One region of the Photorhabdus aballayi genome, then DNA from elsewhere that is predicted to be linked to it. Evidence: riboswitches for the same ligand, from Rfam matches in the RefSeq annotation. Region 1 holds a riboswitch; the other holds the start of a gene.
The links. A riboswitch is a leader RNA that binds a small molecule or an ion and turns the genes downstream of it on or off. The one in region 1 is predicted to bind thiamine pyrophosphate.
Positions count from the first base shown of each region.

Region 2: it holds a riboswitch for thiamine pyrophosphate, as region 1 does, so the genes downstream of both, thiC (phosphomethylpyrimidine synthase ThiC) here and thiD (bifunctional hydroxymethylpyrimidine kinase/phosphomethylpyrimidine kinase) in region 1, are expected to answer to the same signal.

Region 1 covers NZ_JAPFCD010000027.1:44,659-50,196, reverse strand. The annotation lists gene fbaB (class I fructose-bisphosphate aldolase) at 1-552, shown strand, start outside; gene OO184_RS14215 (hypothetical protein) at 672-1,043, opposite strand; gene thiD (bifunctional hydroxymethylpyrimidine kinase/phosphomethylpyrimidine kinase) at 1,120-1,920, opposite strand; TPP riboswitch at 1,963-2,055, opposite strand; gene cspE (transcription antiterminator/RNA stability regulator CspE) at 2,170-2,379, opposite strand; gene pagP (lipid IV(A) palmitoyltransferase PagP) at 2,968-3,591, shown strand; gene OO184_RS14195 (amino acid permease) at 3,659-5,038, opposite strand; gene mgrB (PhoP/PhoQ regulatory lipoprotein MgrB) at 5,445-5,538, opposite strand, start outside.
Region 2 covers NZ_JAPFCD010000023.1:6,197-11,734, reverse strand. The annotation lists gene OO184_RS12875 (HesA/MoeB/ThiF family protein) at 1-94, opposite strand, end outside; gene thiE (thiamine phosphate synthase) at 105-755, opposite strand; gene thiC (phosphomethylpyrimidine synthase ThiC) at 739-2,676, opposite strand; TPP riboswitch at 2,780-2,905, opposite strand; gene OO184_RS12860 (HAD family hydrolase) at 2,961-3,623, opposite strand; gene nudC (NAD(+) diphosphatase) at 3,784-4,557, shown strand; gene hemE (uroporphyrinogen decarboxylase) at 4,664-5,538, shown strand, end outside.

The sequences.
Region 1 (5,538 bases):
ACAATTTATTTCGGTTCTATTGAATCACGGCGTCAAATTGAGGAAATTTCAGCCGCCTTTAAACGGGCGCATGAATTAGGCATGGTAACGGTATTGTGGGCCTACCTACGTAATCCTGCCTTCAAAAAAGAAGGTGTAGATTATCACTCTAGTGCGGACCTAACAGGCCAGGCTAATCATTTGGCAGTCACTATCGGTGCTGATATCGTTAAGCAGAAAATGGCCGAAAATAACGGCGGCTATACGGCGATTGGTTTTGGTCATACTGATAAACGTGTTTACGCTAATTTGACTAGCGATCATCCTATCGATCTGGTCCGTTATCAGATAGCTAACTGCTACATGGGCCGCGCCGGTATGATTAACTCAGGCGGCGCATCCGGTAATAATGATTTGAGCGACTCAGTTCGTACCGCAGTTATTAATAAACGCGCAGGCGGTATGGGGCTAATCCTCGGTCGTAAGGCGTTCAAAAAATCCATGAAAGAAGGTGTTGAACTGATTAATGCAGTTCAAGATGTCTATCTGGATAAGCAAGTTACTATAGCTTGACATCACCCGTCCGGAAGAAAGTGGGGAGCAGTCACCAGAAGAGGGAAATTCAAAAAAATCCCTCGATTTTCATCGGGGGATTTGTGCAGGAAAAACAGCGGATCTCGGGAATTATCTCGTTAAAACTGACAAATAAGAACTGTATCAAGGCAATTTCGTTGATAATCATCCCAAAAACCGAGGGGATATTCCTCAATATCGCTTTTTAACAGCATTGGTTTTTGCCATCTAAATTGTTTGAACCCTGCCTTTCGGAGCGCTGCTTGATACTGTTCACGGCTCCAATGATACATAGTGAAAGGGCTAGGTGGTGTGGTAAGAAATTCAGCTCTCACGAGAGTTGTGTCTTTCACGGGCTCTTCACTCAGAATTTTTATACCATAATTTTCATAATTCACTTTTTCTAATCGACAATCAGGTTCAGCGGTATACGCAATTAGTTTACCGGAAGGCTTAAGATGAGCGGCAATGACACGGAACTTAAATGCCAATGACCCGTCGTCATGCCCCTATATGGACTCCCCTGAACGATCAACTGATTTTACACAGTTCGCCAATCCGCTACTCTCACCACCACTGATGAAAATGGTGCACAGGTCCAATCCCTTTTCCTACATCTAACAAATCCGCTTGTTCTAACGCCGCCTGAAGATATGATTTGGCAACAGGCAGTGTTGTCTGCCAATTTGAATAACGCGGACGCAAAGCGGCCAGTGCAGCGGAGAGCGTACACCCTGTACCATGTGTATGACGCGTATTGATTCTAGGCGCAGTAAAACGCCATTCTCCCTCAACAGTAAATAGCCAATCAGGGCTTTCATGTTCTGTAAGGTGTCCGCCTTTCAGTAAAACGGCTTCGCATCCTAGCGATAATAATTCACGCCCTTGTTTTTGCATGTCCGTTTCGGTTTTTGCTACAGAACATTTCAATATCGCTGCGGCTTCCGGCAAATTTGGGGTAATCAACGAAACCTTCGGTAATAATTGTTCAACAACCTCGGAAACCGCTTCCGGCGCCAGCAACGGATCGCCACTTTTCGCAATCATTACCGTATCCAATACAACATAAGGAACGGAATAACGACTTATTGCGTCGGCAACAACAGCAACATTGGCTGCATTAGATAACATGCCTATCTTAGCGCTATCAATTCTGATATCTGACAACACAGATTCAAGCTGTGCCGCAACAAAAGTAGGATCGATATCATAAACAGATTGCACACCACAGGTGTTTTGTGCAACAAGCGCTGTCATGACTGTAGCGCCATAAGCACCAAGTGCAGAGAAAGTTTTTAGGTCGGCTTGAATGCCGGCACCGCCACTAGGATCAGTACCGGCAATTGTCAGTGAATTGATTCTCATCATAGGTACCTCTTCCAACCAGACATAAAGAAAAGCAAGTATCAGGAAAAGACACCATGACTTCCCTACGCTGGCATTATCCAGATCAGGTATTACGGGTTCATCTCAGCTCAATAAAGAGCGCCCCGAGCCAAAACAAAAACACCCTATCAGATAACCAACAGGGTGATATCGGTATGTCATTGTTGCCAGTAAAAAATCAATCAGACAACAAATTTACTTCGTCAATCCAAAATGGTCGACAAAAAGAAGTTATGCTGTAGTGACGTTTGCCGCAGAAGGACCTTTCTGACCGTCCTGAATTTCAAACTCAACTTTTTGGCCTTCCGCCAGAGTTTTAAAACCCTCGCTCTGAATAGCGCTAAAATGTACAAACACATCTTTGCTGCCGTCAGCAGGAGTAATAAAACCAAAACCTTTTGATTCGTTGAACCACTTTACAGTACCAGTGATTTTTGCCATTTTAAGAATTTCCTTTGGATCACTTAATTCTAATTCGCCGTTTCGGCGTAACATAAAAACTAGAGCGAGTTGCTGCTATTAACAGAACCGTACCTCGTTTACCCGAACGATTTATCACATATTCTTAATATGATGGCAAGCCATTTTTTATCAGCTATGGAGCTAACGCACATATTTAAAATTCTTAACAACAATTATTGTTTAACATAGCTGCAAAAATTTGAAAATCCAAGGTTATCCTAATTAGCTTACAGTTTATCCACTCAACAAAACCCCAGATAACATAAATAACACTAATTTATTTTGCCTGTCTTATTATTAGACTTTCTATATCTCATAGTATGTTCATAGGACCAATTTCTACTGTTTAGGCGAAAGAAAAAGTCAACACATTCCCAATATTAGTCGACTAAAATATCAGTATTAAATATACCCAGTTAATACCTATCACATCTTAATATTAATTTTTCGTTTAGCTTTTATTGAAAATAGCAAGAGTAGAATTCCTGAATTTAGATGTTTGTCATATTTTACGTGATGCACAGGATCTTCCCAATTTATGTCGTCGGGAAATTGGAGCAATAAATAATGAAGTTTGATTTAACCGCAGCCTATACCCTATCAACTACTCTTTTAGTCTCATCTGGGACAGTGTTTGCAGCAACGGCAGATACTGCTAATAAGTCATTAGCAACGACTGAATCTCACACACCGAGCAGTTATGGCAACAATTCAAGTAGCTTATGGGAAAAACTCAACAATAATATCACCCTCACCTGGGATGCACCCGACAATGAACTTTATCTGCCAGTAATTACTTGGCATAACAGGCATACCTACGATAAAGAGAAGATCGATAGATATAATGAACGGCCCTGGGGTTTCGGCTATGGTAAATATCGTTACGACGAAGACAATGATTGGCATTCCCTTTATGCAATGGCTTTTATGGATTCTCATAACCGTTTGGAACCCATCGTTGGCTATGGATTTCAGAAAATGTGGATACCCGGTGATTTAGATGGTTTTCGAATGGGAATAGGGTTCACTTTAAGCGTTACAGCTCGTCATGAATATTATTATGTCCCTATTCCACTCCCATTACCGTTATTCTCCATAGAATATGATCGGTTATCGCTGCAAGGGACATATATTCCCGGCACATATAATAATGGTAACGTCCTCTTTGCTTGGTTACGTTGGCAATGGTAACTGGATAAAAAATACCGGGCTGTGTAATATCAGCCCGGTATTTTTATAGCGATAATCCAGGTATATGTTATCCCTGCTCCTGTGCTCTCATTTTTTCACGGCGGGAACGAGACATTAAAAACCCGATCCATAACGCACCCACCCAGAATGGCATCAGGATGACTGAAATACGGATGCTATCCATCATCAAAATAATGACAAGTATAAAGGCAAGGAAAACCAGACACAGATAATTACCGAATGGATACCAGAATGCCTTAAATGATGGCTCTATTCCCTGTTTAACTTTTTCTGCCCGAAATTTTAAATGCGCCGTACAGATCATGACCCAATTAATCACCAATGTTGTTACCACCAGTGCCATCAATAATTCAAATGCTTTGCCCGGGATTACATAATTAATCAGCACACCAACGGACGTTGCCAAAGCAGAAATGACAATGGCTCTGATAGGGACGCCACTCTCATTGACTTTGGTCAGCATCCCAGGAGCATTGCCTTGTTTTGCTAAACCGTACAACATCCGGCTGTTACAATACACACCGCTGTTATAAACAGATAATGCAGCAGTTAGGACAACAATATTCAGAACATTAGCTACCCAGAAACTATCCAGGTTGTGAAAAATCATCACAAATGGACTTTCACCTTCAACGACATTGCCCCACGGATAAAGCGACAACAATACAGTCAGAGAACCGATATAGAAAATCAATATCCTGTATACCACTTGATTGGTAGCCTTAGGAATGCTGATACGCGGATTTTCCGCTTCTGCTGCGGTAATACCCACCAGTTCCAATCCACCAAAAGAGAACATGATCACAGCCATTGCCATGATAAGGCTGGTGATGCCATTAGGCATAAAGCCGCCATGTTGCCAAAGGTTAGCAATGCTGGCCTGAGGCCCGCCATTTCCGCTGACTAACAGGTAAGCGCCAAACACAATCATGCAGATAATGGCGGTCACTTTAATAATGGCAAACCAAAATTCTGTTTCGCCATATAAGCGGACATTAATTAAATTTACCGTATTAATTAAGACAAAAAAGACGGTTGCAGAAACCCAGGTTGGAATATCAGGCCACCAGTAGTGGATGTACATTCCCACAGCCGTTAATTCAGCCATGCCAACCAGAGTAAACATCGCCCAATAATTCCAGCCTGATAAAAACCCGGGAAAGTCCCCCCAATATTTATACGCGAAATGACTAAACGACCCCGCTACAGGCTCCTCGACCACCATTTCGCCTAGCTGACGCATAATCAGAAATGCAATAAAGCCTGCAATAGCGTACCCTAAAATTACGGAGGGACCTGCCATTTTTATGGTTTGTGCAATACCGAGAAACAACCCAGTCCCGACAGCCCCCCCCAAAGCAATAAGTTGAATATGCCGGTTTTTTAAACCGCGTTTAAGTGTTGACCGCTGCGATTGTCCTGCCATCTTGTCCTCTTGATGCAACTTCTATCTTGTTATAAGTGGGAAAACAACCGCTTCCCATTATCTGCTTTACTGCCTATCCCAATAGGGCTATTTTATTTGCCCTTCTTTGCCATAAAGAGCGAACTTGGGCAGTGCTCAAACAAAAGCGTTAGCTTTTGAACGCACTTTAGTGCGGCCCGTAGGGCAAGCGAAGCGAGTCATCCTCACGTACTACGTGTACGCTCCGGTTTTTCCGCGCTGTCCGTGTTCACTGTTCATTGATAAGAACGGCCTGCAACAATTACGCCTATTAGGATGGCACTTAATTCTAAGCAAACAAAACACTAGCTTTAAAGGGTGGATATTGAAGATAGTATGTTAGCACAGATATATGACGGGAAAATGGCTGATGAGTATCAGCAACTAATCAGAAAGGCAGATATCGAGTCACAGAACAAATACCTGAATCAAACTTTTCCCCCTGATCACAATAGCTATCCAAAGCTAGCAGGTACAAGAAC
Region 2 (5,538 bases), on a different contig from region 1:
CGCGGCTGGATTTCAGTTTTTCCTGCCCTTCCGGGCCAATATCTTCGAGCAACAGTTGTCGGCTGTAACGCATAAATTCTTGATCATTCAGCATAAGAACCTCTCTATCCCTTCAACTCAATGCCTTCAACCAGATGAAGCAGTTGTGCAGTTGCCTGACGCCAATCTTTTGCTTTAGTAATTGCGCTCACCAGCGCCACACTGCCGACTCCGGTTGCAATGACATCCGGTACGCGTTCAAGAGAAATACCTCCGATGGCGACAGTGGGATAGTCTGGTGTGTTTTCTACCTGTAGTTTCAGTGCTTCCAGTCCTTGTGGGGTAGATGGCATCTCTTTGGTCGTGGTTGGGAAAATGTGGCCGAGAGCGATATAAGACGGCCGCAGAGATTTTGCTAGCGCTAACTCTTGTTCGTCGTGGGTAGAGATGCCTAACCGCAATCCCGTTTTTTGGATGGCGCTCAGATCAGCGATCGCTAAATCTTCTTGCCCCAGATGGACACCATAAGCGCCATGCTTTATTGCCAGTCGCCAGTAGTCGTTAATAAACAGACGAGCGTTGTATTGGCGACCGAGCATAATGGCTTGCTTAATATCTTCTTCCACCTGATCTTCTGATAGGTCCTTAATTCTCAACTGAATTGTGGCGACGCCTGCCTGTAACAGGCGGGAAATCCACTCTAGCGAATCCACGACCGGATACAGCCCTAATCTGTGTTCAGTTGGGGCGAATGGCGCGTTAGGCTGATTGTTCATGGGATACATCCTCTACGCTGTGATACAACTCGCCACCGTGGGCGCGGAATGCTTCGGACATCTGTTCCATGCAGGCGGCGTAATCGCGTACTTCTTGAGAAATCTTCATAGAACAGAATTTAGGCCCGCACATAGAACAGAAATGCGCAATTTTACCGGAGGCTTGTGGCAGGGTTTCATCGTGATAGGCGCGAGCGATATCGGGATCGAGCGCCAGATTAAATTGATCTTCCCAGCGGAATTCAAAACGTGCTTTGGACATGGCGTTATCGCGGATTTGTGCGCCCGGATGGCCTTTGGCGAGATCAGCGGCGTGAGCAGCGATTTTGTAGGTAATCAGCCCTTGCTTCACATCATCTTTATTTGGCAAACCGAGGTGTTCTTTTGGCGTTACATAACAGAGCATGGCGCAGCCAAACCAGCCGATCATAGCTGCGCCGATGCCGGAAGTGAAGTGGTCATAACCGGGTGCAATATCTGTTGTGAGTGGGCCAAGGGTATAGAAAGGGGCTTCGTGACAATGTTCCAATTCTTCCGTCATATTGCGGCGGATCATCTGCATAGGAATATGTCCGGGACCTTCGATCATCACCTGAACATCATATTCCCAGGCAATTTTGGTCAGTTCACCTAATGTGTGTAGTTCTGCAAACTGCGCTTCATCGTTGGCATCTTGAATAGAGCCGGGGCGTAGGCCGTCTCCCAATGATAGGGAAACATCATAAGCGGCGCAGATTTCACAAATTTCACGGAAATGTTGGTAGAGGAAGTTTTCTTGATGATGAGACAGGCACCATTTCGCCATAATTGAACCACCGCGGGAGACAATTCCAGTGAGGCGTTTGGCTGTCATCGGTACATAGCGCAGTAATACACCGGCATGAATGGTGAAGTAATCTACCCCTTGTTCTGCTTGTTCCAACAAGGTATCACGGAATATTTCCCAGGTGAGATTTTCCGCTACGCCATTGACTTTCTCTAGCGCCTGATAAATAGGGACTGTACCGATGGGAACCGGGCTGTTACGTAAGATCCATTCGCGAGTTTCGTGGATATAACGGCCAGTAGAGAGATCCATGACCGTATCTGCACCCCAACGAGTAGACCAGATTAACTTTTCTACTTCTTCCTCAATAGAAGAGGTGACTGAAGAGTTACCGATATTGGCATTAACCTTCACCAGAAAATTGCGACCAATAATCATCGGTTCTGATTCAGGGTGATTAATATTGGCGGGAATAATTGCCCGACCGGCTGCGACTTCCTGACGGACAAATTCTGGCGTGATATTTTCTGGCAACTGAGCGCCAAAACTTTGTCCAGCATGTTGTTGGCGTAACACATCACCGCGGATACGTTCGCGTCCCATATTTTCCCGCAGTGCGATAAATTCCATTTCCGGTGTGATGATGCCTTTACGGGCGTAGTGCAGTTGAGTAACGCATTTGCCTTTACGGGCTTTTAATGGATGGGGGCGATGATTGAAACGCAAATGATCGAGACCGGCATCCGTTAGGCGCTGCTGCGTAAAATCAGAACTGAGGGTAGCAACAGGTTCAGTATTTTGGCGTTCGGCGATCCACGGTTGGCGTAGTTTGGTTAACCCAACATGTACATCCAGTTTGGCATCAGGATCGCCATAAGCGCCGGAAGTATCATAAACCGGGATGGCTTCGTTTTCTTCATATTGAGGTTCTTCTTTGGTGCCGCCAATTAAAGTAGGTGATAACTGGATTTCACGCATTGGAACTTGGATATCGTCGCGGGAACCTTGAAGATAAATTCGTCGTGAATTTGGGAATGTCACTCCTTGAATAGAATTAATAAATTCTTGAGCAGCATCGCGTTGTGCTTTACGTGGGCGTGCCGGATTGGGTTTTGGCGAGATATCGGTTGTAGGGATAACATTATTATGAGACATAGCAAATTCCTAACTGTGTTATTGGGAAAGTTGCTTGTCTGGAGCTCGCAGGAGTAATAATTGATGGCTGGACAGACCCGTGAAAAATTGGGTGGGCTGACAGCGGTTGATTACTCTTGTTCCCTTCGCAGGTATTAACCCGATCAGGTTCCGCGGATCCCGAATTAACGGTCTCAGCCTGTGTATGCTGCGATAAGACAGCTTACGCTAGGCACTCCGACAAGAAAGTAAGCAGTAGTATAGAAGGGATTGTGAAAACTACAACCCTTACTGATTGAAAGTATTTACAGTGACCAGGTTAATTGTTTCCAGCCATGTTGTTGTGCTTGGGTTTTTAAACGGGTATCGGCATTGACCGTAATTACCTCATCGGCAAATTGACACATTGGTAGATCATTAATTGAATCACTGTAAAAACGAATAATTTCAGGATAATTATTTTGTTGTTCCAGCCACTGTTTTATTCGTTTGACTTTCCCTTCACGAAAAGTCGCAATACCGTCTATTTGGCCGGTATAACAGCCATTTTCCACCACCATATCAATGCCCAGAGCAGTGTGAATGCCCAATTCGATAGCAATCTTTTTCACAATAAAAGAAACTGTGGCTGAGATGATCATCACTGGGACTTGCTGCTGTTGATACTCAGTAATAAGCGCTTTGGCTTGCGGATAAAATCGAGGTTTGATTTTTTCGTTAATAAATTCAGTCAGCCAAAGATCAACTTGTTCTTGTGGAATTTGATGCAGTGTTTGCAGGCTAAATGCCAGATAACCACTCATATCCAGTGAACCAGCGTTGTAATCAGCCATCATTTTTTTATCTGCTTCGATAAAACTTGGATCAGTAATGATCCCTTTTTCCCATAAAAACTCTGTCCAGATAGCGCTGGAATCCCCGGAAATTAAGGTGTCATCCAGATCAAACACGGCAAGCAATTGTGACATGGTGTTGTGTTCCTCAGGTCAAAGTATATTGATAGTTGAGAATAACGCTTATTACAGTTAAATCGAGCCATATGGTATATGGCAATAGTAATAAAGCACGCTTTTTTGATTAAAAAGCGTATGATTTATACAGATATGTATAATAAATTAAGATCCCATAATGATGATTCAACAACAAGTAACAGATATAGAACGGGGCTGGTGGGTTATCAGTGACGAGAATCGTATTTGGCTTCCTAAAGGAGAATTACCTTTTGGAATGGCAAATCAATGGTCTCTGCAAGGAAAAATAGCCTTGCCTATTGGTGAGTGGCAAGGTGAGAAAGTTTGGCTTATTCGTCAGAAAATGGCTGCAAATATGGTTTCTTTACGAAACATTATTTCAAGTGAGCGCGGTTTATTTCAATTAGCTGGCCGGGGAGTGCAATTGGCGGAATTTTATCGCTCTCATCAATATTGTGGTTATTGCGGTAGTGAAATGCATCATAGTATTAATGAATGGGCTTGTTTGTGTCATCACTGCCATGAACGTTATTATCCGCAGATTGCACCTTGTATTATTGTCGGTATTCGTCGGGATGATCATATTTTGCTGGCTCAACACCAACGTCATCGTGGAGGCATATATACAGTTCTTGCGGGATTTGTTGAAGTCGGTGAAACACTCGAAGAAGCTGTGGCCCGTGAAGTGATGGAAGAGAGTAATATTAAAATTCGCAACTTACGTTATGTGGCTTCTCAACCGTGGCCTTTTCCTCATTCATTGATGATGGCATTTCTGGCTGATTATGGCGGTGGTGAGATCCGTCATGATCCGAAAGAGCTAATTAGCGCAGGTTGGTATCACTATGATCAACTGCCATTGATTCCGCCACACAATACTATTGCCCGTCGGCTGATTGAAGATACGGTTGCTCTGTGCCGAAATACATAATGTACAGTTGCGCAATTCAACGGGAGAGATCTACCTATCATGTTACAATGGCGTCTAATCATTGTAGTCAGATTATATTGCGGCCAATAAATAGATGGAGCCTGTCATGAATGAGCTGAAAAACGACCGTTATTTGCGAGCTTTACTACGTCAACCCGTTGATGTTACACCTGTTTGGATGATGCGCCAGGCTGGCCGCTATTTACCTGAGTATCAAGCTACTCGTGCTGAAGCCGGTGATTTTATTTCTTTGTGTAAAAACACTGAACTCGCTTGTGAAGTTACTTTACAACCTTTGCGGCGTTATCCGCTGGATGCGGCGATTCTCTTCTCTGATATTCTCACCATTCCTGATGCTATGGGACTGGGACTCTATTTTGAAGCAGGTGAAGGGCCTCGTTTTAAATCTCCTGTTTTCAGTCGTGCTGATGTGGAAAAGCTGCCAGTACCCGATCCGGAAATGGAACTGGGTTATGTGATGGATGCAGTACGTGCGATTCGTAAAGCGTTGGCGGGGCAGGTTCCTTTGATTGGCTTTTCCGGTAGCCCGTGGACACTGGCGACTTATATGGTGGAAGGTGGCAGCAGTAAAGCATTCACTAAAATTAAAAAAATGATGTACGCCGAACCTACCGTAATGCATTTGTTGCTGGATAAGCTGGCAGACAGCGTTATTCTTTATCTCAATGCTCAGATTAAAGCAGGCGCTCAGTCTGTAATGATTTTCGATACTTGGGGGGGAGTATTGACGGGGCGGGATTATCGGGAATTTTCTTTGCATTATATGCACAAAATTGTTGATGGCCTGATCCGTGAGAATGAAGGTCGTCGTGTGCCGGTGACACTGTTTACTAAAGGTGGCGGGCAATGGCTGGAAGCAATGGCTGAAACCGGTTGTGATGCGCTTGGTTTGGACTGGACGGCAGATATTGCCGATGCACGCCGTCGTGTGGGAAATAAAGTCGCTTTGCAGGGCAACAT